One region of the Kitasatospora sp. NPDC058162 genome, then DNA from elsewhere that is predicted to be linked to it. Evidence: riboswitches for the same ligand, from Rfam matches in the RefSeq annotation. Region 1 holds a riboswitch; the other holds the start of a gene.
What was found. Region 1 has a riboswitch for glycine ahead of gcvP (aminomethyl-transferring glycine dehydrogenase). Riboswitches for the same ligand answer to the same signal wherever they lie in the genome.

Region 1 (3,398 bases):
GGGCGTTGCTCTGCTTCTCGGCCGCGGTGGTGGGCTGTGGTGCCTCACTCACGGTTGCTTCCTCCCGTACATAGTGAATGAACTCAAGTAACTGTGCGGGTGGATAGTTCATGATGTCAAATATCGAGTGGTTAAGGTTTGGCAAAGTGGGGAACTACGGCGCACGGCGAGGGCCCCGGACGTCGTGTCCGGGGCCCTCGCTTCGGGGCGGGCGGGGTGGGGTGGGGCGGTCAGACCAGCGGGCGCAGGGCGGCGGAGCGGGAGCCGTCGGCGACCTGGTTGAGCGGGGTGCCCGCCTCGACCGGGGAGCCGGGCGGGGTCTCGGCGGCGGCCGTGACGTCGTCGACCTCGACGTGCTCGCGGCGGAGCTCGTCCCGGACCACCTCCTCCTCCGTGTAGCGCTCGACCACCAGGCGGACCCGCTCGATCGGGGCGAGGTACTTGCGGACCACCGGCCGCTCCTCGCGGAGGGTGACCTCCTCGACCGCCTCGTCGATCTCCTTCTCGGTCAGCGAGGCCAGCTCGGCCTCGCTGACCGGCATCCGCTCCACCCGGACCCGCTCACGGACCACCGGGACGCGGCGCTCGACCTGCTCGCTGGTCACGTACTTGCGCAGCTTCGCGGTGCCCAGGACGTGCCACTCGGTGGTGATCTCCAGCCGCTCCTCGCGGCAGGTGATCTCGACCGGGCCGCTGGGGGCCGAGGAGGCGGCGGTGCCGTTCGGGGCCGGGGTGGTCGCGGCGGGCTGCGGCTTCGGCTCGACCGCGGGGGCGGCGAGCGGTGCGGTCGCGGTGCCGTTGGCGACCGGTGCGGGGGTGCTGAGGGTCCGCACGTGGGCCTCCGTGGCGGTGTCGGTGCTGGTGTGGGTGGCGGTCGTGGTGGTCATGGCGGTCGTCGTGGGGCCGGGGTCGGGGGAGTGGAAGGCGATCGGCTTGACGGTCCCGGCGCCCGCGGTGGTGCCGAAGTCGAGGTCGGGCCGGCCGTCCAGGGCGGGCTCCCCGGCGGCCGGACGGCCGTCCACGGGGGTGTCGAGGCCGTAGTAGCGGTAGAGCTGGAGCTCCTGGGCGGGCGACAGGTGTTGGCCCACGCCGAAGTCCGGCGAGTCCTTGACCAGCGACTTGTCGTAGGGCACCCGGAGCTCGTCGCCGGAGAACTCGCTCGTGGTGAGCGGGACGAAGGCGTCCCGGCCGAAGATGCCGGTCCGGACGGCCGCCCACTCCGGATGCCCGGTGGCGTCGTCCAGGTACACCTCGTCCACCGTGCCGATCTTGTCTCCGTTGCGGTCGACCGCCTTGTGGCCGATGAGGTCCCGGGGGTCGATGTCGGTCTGCACTCTTTCCTCCAAGCGCTGCGCCTGCGGAACTCCCGCAGGTGAGGCGGCCGGAGCACCCGTCCCGTCCGCCACTTCACACCAAAAGCCATGAATCGGACGGGCGCGACCGGGGTGCGCCGGACGGGCTCGGCACTGGGCCGTCCGGGGGACGCGCGTAGACCCCGGAGTGACCCGACGCACCCGTGATCGGAAGGCCTCCCGCTGGTACCCTGGGCCGCGACCGCCGAGCCCGCTCGGGAGAGTCCCCGACAGCGAAAACCGCTGGTCGGGGCGCCGAAGGAGCAACTCCTCCCCGGAATCTCTCAGGCATCCGTACCGTGCGGGATAGGTCACTCTGGAAAGCAGGGCAGGACCGCCGGCGCGGGAGCCGGCGATCACCACCCTCACCGACGGTGCAAGCCGACGAAGCGCCACAGCGCGACGTGCGGGCGAAGCTCTCAGGTCCCGATGACAGAGGGGGAGGCCTTTCGGGTCCGCCCGCCCAGACCGTCCGCTGTCCGCAGCGGCGCGGCCGACCGGCGTGCGCACCCCCGCCGGTCCGTGACCAGGAGGCCTCGACCACCATGAACGCCCAGCCGAACGCGGGACGCCCCACCAGCGCCTCGACCCTCACCGAGCTTGAGCTGGCCAGCCCCTTCGAGAACCGCCACATCGGCCCCGACGCCGCCGCGCAGGAGAAGATGCTGGCCTCCGTCGGCTACGGCTCGCTGGACGAGCTCGCCGCCACCGCCGTTCCCGAGGCGATCCGTTCCATCACCGCCCTGGACCTGCCCGGCGGCCGCAGCGAGGCCCAGGTCCTCGCCGAGCTGCGCGAGCTGGCCGGCCGCAACCAGGTGCTCCAGCCGATGATCGGCCTGGGCTACTACGGCACCTTCACCCCGCCGGTGATCCTGCGCAACGTCATGGAGAACCCGGCCTGGTACACCGCCTACACCCCGTACCAGCCGGAGATCTCGCAGGGCCGCCTGGAGGCGCTGCTCAACTTCCAGACCCTGGTCTCCGACCTGACCGGCCTGCCCACCTCCGGCTCCTCGCTGCTCGACGAGGGCACCGCGGCCGCCGAGGCGATGGCGCTGGCCCGCCGCGTCACCAAGGTCAAGGGCGGTGTCTTCCTGGTCGACGCCGAGACCCTGCCGCAGACCATCGCGGTGATCAACACCCGCGCGGTGCCGACCGGTGTCGAGGTCGTCGTCGCCGACCTGTCCGAGGGCATCCCCGCCGAGATCGCCGAGCGCGGCGTCTTCGGCGTGCTGCTCCAGTACCCGGGCGCCACCGGCGTGGTCCGCGACCTCACCCCGGTGATCGAGCAGGCGCACGGCCTGGGCGCGATCGTCGCCGTCGCCGCCGACCTGCTGGCGCTGACCCTGCTCAAGTCCCCCGGCTCGCTGGGCGCCGACATCGCCTGTGGCACCTCGCAGCGCTTCGGCGTCCCGATGGGCTTCGGCGGCCCGCACGCCGGCTACCTCTCGGTGCGCGCCGAGTACGCCCGCTCGCTGCCCGGCCGCCTGGTCGGCGTCTCCGTCGACGCCGACGGCAACCGCGCCTACCGCCTGGCCCTGCAGACCCGCGAGCAGCACATCCGCCGCGAGAAGGCCACCAGCAACATCTGCACCGCCCAGGTGCTGCTCGCCGTGATGGCCTCGATGTACGCCGTCTACCACGGCCCGGACGGCCTGGCCGACATCGCCCGCCGCACCCACCGCTACGCCGCCGCCCTCGCCGCGGGCCTGCGGGCCGGCGGCGTCGAGCTGCTGCACGGCGAGTTCTTCGACACCGTCACCGCCGTCGTCCCGGGCCGCGCCGCCGAGATCGCCGCCGCCGCCCGTGCCAACGGCATCAACGTGTTCCAGGACGGCGAGGACCGGATCTCGGTCTCCGCCGACGAGACCACCACCCGCGAGCACCTGGCCGGCGTCTGGGCCGCGTTCGGCGTCCCCGCGGTCGAGGTCGCCGAGGCCGCCGACGCGCTGCCCGCCGCGCTGCTGCGCGAGGACGAGTACCTGACCCACCCGGTCTTCCACAGCCACCGCTCGGAGACCGCCATGCTGCGCTACCTGCGCCGCC
Region 2 (3,398 bases), on a different contig from region 1:
GCATCCAGACCTGGCCGTCGGCCAGCGCGTGCAGCAGCCGCTCGTACGCGTCGAAGCGCTCCGGCGCGACCTCGCGCAGGGCCTGCTCCAACCCGCCCGCTCCTGTTCCCGCACTCATGCGCCCACCTCGCCGCGCCTCTTTCCTGAACCCGCCGGCCCGTCAGCCGCCTGCACGCACCCTATGGCGCGGCACCGGCCACCGCCACGGCGACGTGCCTGTGAAGGATCCCCGCTCACACCCGCGAGTAGAAGGGCATGACCCGGGTCAACAGCCACTCGACCACCGGGTCGTCGGCGAGGTCGAGCAGCACGAGGTGGACGCCGCCCGGCAGCGGCGCGGTTCCCAGCGCCCGGCCGAGCGCCTCGTTCACCGCGCCCGGGTCGGCCGGGGCCGCCGGGTCCAGCTGCACGCCCACGAACATCACGGTCGGCTCGCCCTCGATGCTGGCCAGCGCCCGGCGCGCGGTCAACACCCCCGGCAGGGCCGACAGTTCCGCCCGGCAGGCGGCCAGGAAGTGCTCCGGGTCCTCGCCCGGCACCGGCTCGCGCAGGGCCACCCGGCCGCCCGTCGGCGCCTCCGGCTGCTGCTCCCAGCGGTCCTCGCGCGGGCCCCGGCGCAGCTCCGCCACGCCCTGCGGCGGCACCGGGATGCCCACCGCCGCCTCGGGGTTGACCGCGATGCCCACGCCCAGCGGCAGCCCGCGGGCGAACTCCCAGGCCGGCGCGACCGCGAAGGCCATCCCCGGCGCCTGCTGGAGGAACACCTCCTGCGAGGAGAACACCGGCACGTACGGGGCCCCGGCCAGCTCCACGGTCGGCAGGTCCAGCGACTGCCCGGCCGGGTCGCCCCCTGCGGGCAGCGGGATCCACACCTGGCTGCGGGCCAGCACCTCGATCACCCGCGGGGTCGCCCCCGGGTCGCCCAGCGCGGCCGTCAGCACCTGCTCCAGCTCGTTCGCCGGCCACGCGCCGCCCGACGGCACCGCCTGCGGCCCGTCCCACCCCTGCTGCTGCTCCACCGGGTACTCCATGCGCCGCCGATCCGGCCTCCTGCCGGGTCGGCCGCCCACTGCTGCGCCGACGGGGAGAGTTTAGGGCTCGTGTTCGCCCGGTCGTGGTGTGACCGGGTCCCCTCTCCCCTCCTCCGCGCGGACGTGCCATGATGTGCGCGTCCGACGGCATGCGCCGCGGGCCCCCACAACTCCACACCGGCCGCTCGAACCCGCGCGGGAGAGCCCGGAGTGCCCCTCAGGAGGCACAGCCGGCGCCGAAGGAGCAAGTCCTCCCCGGAATCTCTCAGGCCCCCCTACCGCGCGGGTTAGGCACATCTGGAAAGCGGCGCACGACCCGGTCGCGCGCCCACCCACGGTGCAAGCCGCCGTCCTGTCCCCGATGCTGGAACCAGCCGACGCTGGTGCCGGCTGCGGGCAGGTGGGCGGTGAAGCTCTCAGGTTCGACGACAGATGGGGAGACCCACGCCGCCGCATGCCCGCGCGCGGGGTCGGTCCCCGAGCGGGTCCGGTCCGGCGCGCGCACCCCTGAGTGCCCCGACCGAGGAGTTCCTGGCCATGTCGTCCCTCCGCCTGACCGCGCTCGACGCGCTGCACCGCGCCCTCGGCGCGACCATGACCGACTTCGCCGGCTGGGACATGCCGCTGCGCTACGGCAGCGAGCGCGAGGAGCACCTCGCCGTCCGCACCAAGGCCGGCCTGTTCGACCTCTCGCACATGGGCGAGATCACCGTCACCGGCCCGCAGGCCGGCAAGATGCTGGACCACGCGCTGGTCGGCTTCGTCTCCGCGCTCGGCAAGCTGCGCGCCCGCTACACCATGATCTGCGCCGAGGACGGCGGCATCCTGGACGACCTGATCGTCTACCGGCTGCGCGAGGACGCCTTCCTGGTCGTCGCCAACGCCTCCAACGCCCAGCTGGTCCTGGACGAGCTGATCGCCCGGGCCAAGGGCTTCGACGCCGTCGTCACCGACGACCGCGACACCTACGCGCTGATCGCCGTCCAGGGCCCGGAGGCCACCGGCATCCTGGCCGGGACCACCGACGCCGACCTGCCCGGCCTCAAGTACTACGCGATCCTCCCGGCCACCGTCGCCGGCAGGTCCGTCCTGCTGGCCCGCACCGGCTACACCGGCGAGGACGGCTTCGAGATCTTCTGCGCCCCGGCCGACGCCGAGCCGGTCTGGCAGGCGCTGACCGCCGCCGGCGAGGGCCGCGGCCTGGTCCCGTGCGGCCTGTCCTGCCGTGACACGCTGCGCCTGGAGGCGGGCATGCCGCTGTACGGGCACGAGCTGTCCACCGACCTGACCCCGTTCGACGCCGGTCTGGGCCGGGTCGTGCGCTTCGACAAGACCACCAACGAGGGCGCGTTCATCGGCCGCAAGGCGCTGGAGCAGGCCGCCGCCGCGGCCGAGTCCAACCCGCCGAAGGTGCTGGTCGGCCTGGTGTCCGAGGGCAAGCGGGTGCCGCGCGCCGAGTACACGGTGGTCTCCACCGAGGGCGCCCCGATCGGCCGGATCACCTCGGGCGCGCCGTCCCCGACGCTGGGCAAGCCGATCGCGATGGCCTACGTCGACGCCGCCCACGCCACCCCCGGCTCCACCGTCGCGGTGGACGTCCGCGGCAAGCACGAGCCGGTCCAGGTCGTCGCGCTGCCGTTCTACAAGCGCGCCCGCTGAGGCCGTAGCGGCCCCCTCGTCCGAGGCCGTAACGCCCCCTCGTTTTCCCGTCCGCGCACGTCGGAGCCGTCCGTGCGGCGGCCCGCTGCGTCGTACCCGCTTCCCATCCTGGAGAATGACGCCATGAGCAACCCCCAGCACCTGCAGTACACCAAGGAGCACGAGTGGCTGACCGCCGCCGAGGCCGGTGTCTCGACGGTCGGCATCACCAAGCACGCCGCCGACGCGCTCGGTGACATCGTCTACGTGCAGCTCCCCGAGGTCGGCGACACGGTGACCGCCGGCGAGACCTGTGGCGAGCTGGAGTCGACCAAGTCGGTCAGCGACCTGTACTCCCCGGTGACCGGCGAGGTCACCGAGGTCAACCAGGACGTCCTGGACGACAACAGCCTGGTCAACAGCGCCCCGTTCGAGGGCGGCTGGCTGTTCAAGGTCCGCGTGGAGGCCACCGACACGCTGCTCAGCGCCGCCGAGTACGACGCGCTCACCCACGCCGAGGGCTGAGCCACCCCCGGGGCGGACCGCCGCACCGCGGTCCGTCCCACCCCCACCGTCCCTCCGCTCTCCTCCCCGGGAAGACCACACCATGACGGTTCTCAACCAGTCCCTGCACGCCCTCGACCCGGAGATCGCCGCCGCGGTCGACGCCGAGCTGCACCGCCAGCAGACCACGCTGGAGATGATCGCCTCCGAGAACTTCGCCCCGGT

Region 2: it holds a riboswitch for glycine, as region 1 does, so the genes downstream of both, gcvT (glycine cleavage system aminomethyltransferase GcvT) here and gcvP (aminomethyl-transferring glycine dehydrogenase) in region 1, are expected to answer to the same signal.

What each region holds. Positions count from the first base shown of each region.
Region 1 is NZ_JBHVUS010000046.1:13,468-16,865, forward strand. Features, by position in the region: gene ACFVXG_RS41475 (MFS transporter) at 1-52, opposite strand, end outside; gene ACFVXG_RS41480 (PRC and DUF2382 domain-containing protein) at 231-1,334, opposite strand; glycine riboswitch at 1,559-1,662, shown strand; gene gcvP (aminomethyl-transferring glycine dehydrogenase) at 1,898-3,398, shown strand, end outside.
Region 2 is NZ_JBHVUS010000009.1:126,252-129,649, reverse strand. Features, by position in the region: gene ACFVXG_RS19745 (enhanced serine sensitivity protein SseB C-terminal domain-containing protein) at 1-118, opposite strand, end outside; gene ACFVXG_RS19740 (enhanced serine sensitivity protein SseB C-terminal domain-containing protein) at 234-1,031, opposite strand; glycine riboswitch at 1,218-1,322, shown strand; gene gcvT (glycine cleavage system aminomethyltransferase GcvT) at 1,569-2,690, shown strand; gene gcvH (glycine cleavage system protein GcvH) at 2,814-3,194, shown strand; gene glyA (serine hydroxymethyltransferase) at 3,277-3,398, shown strand, end outside.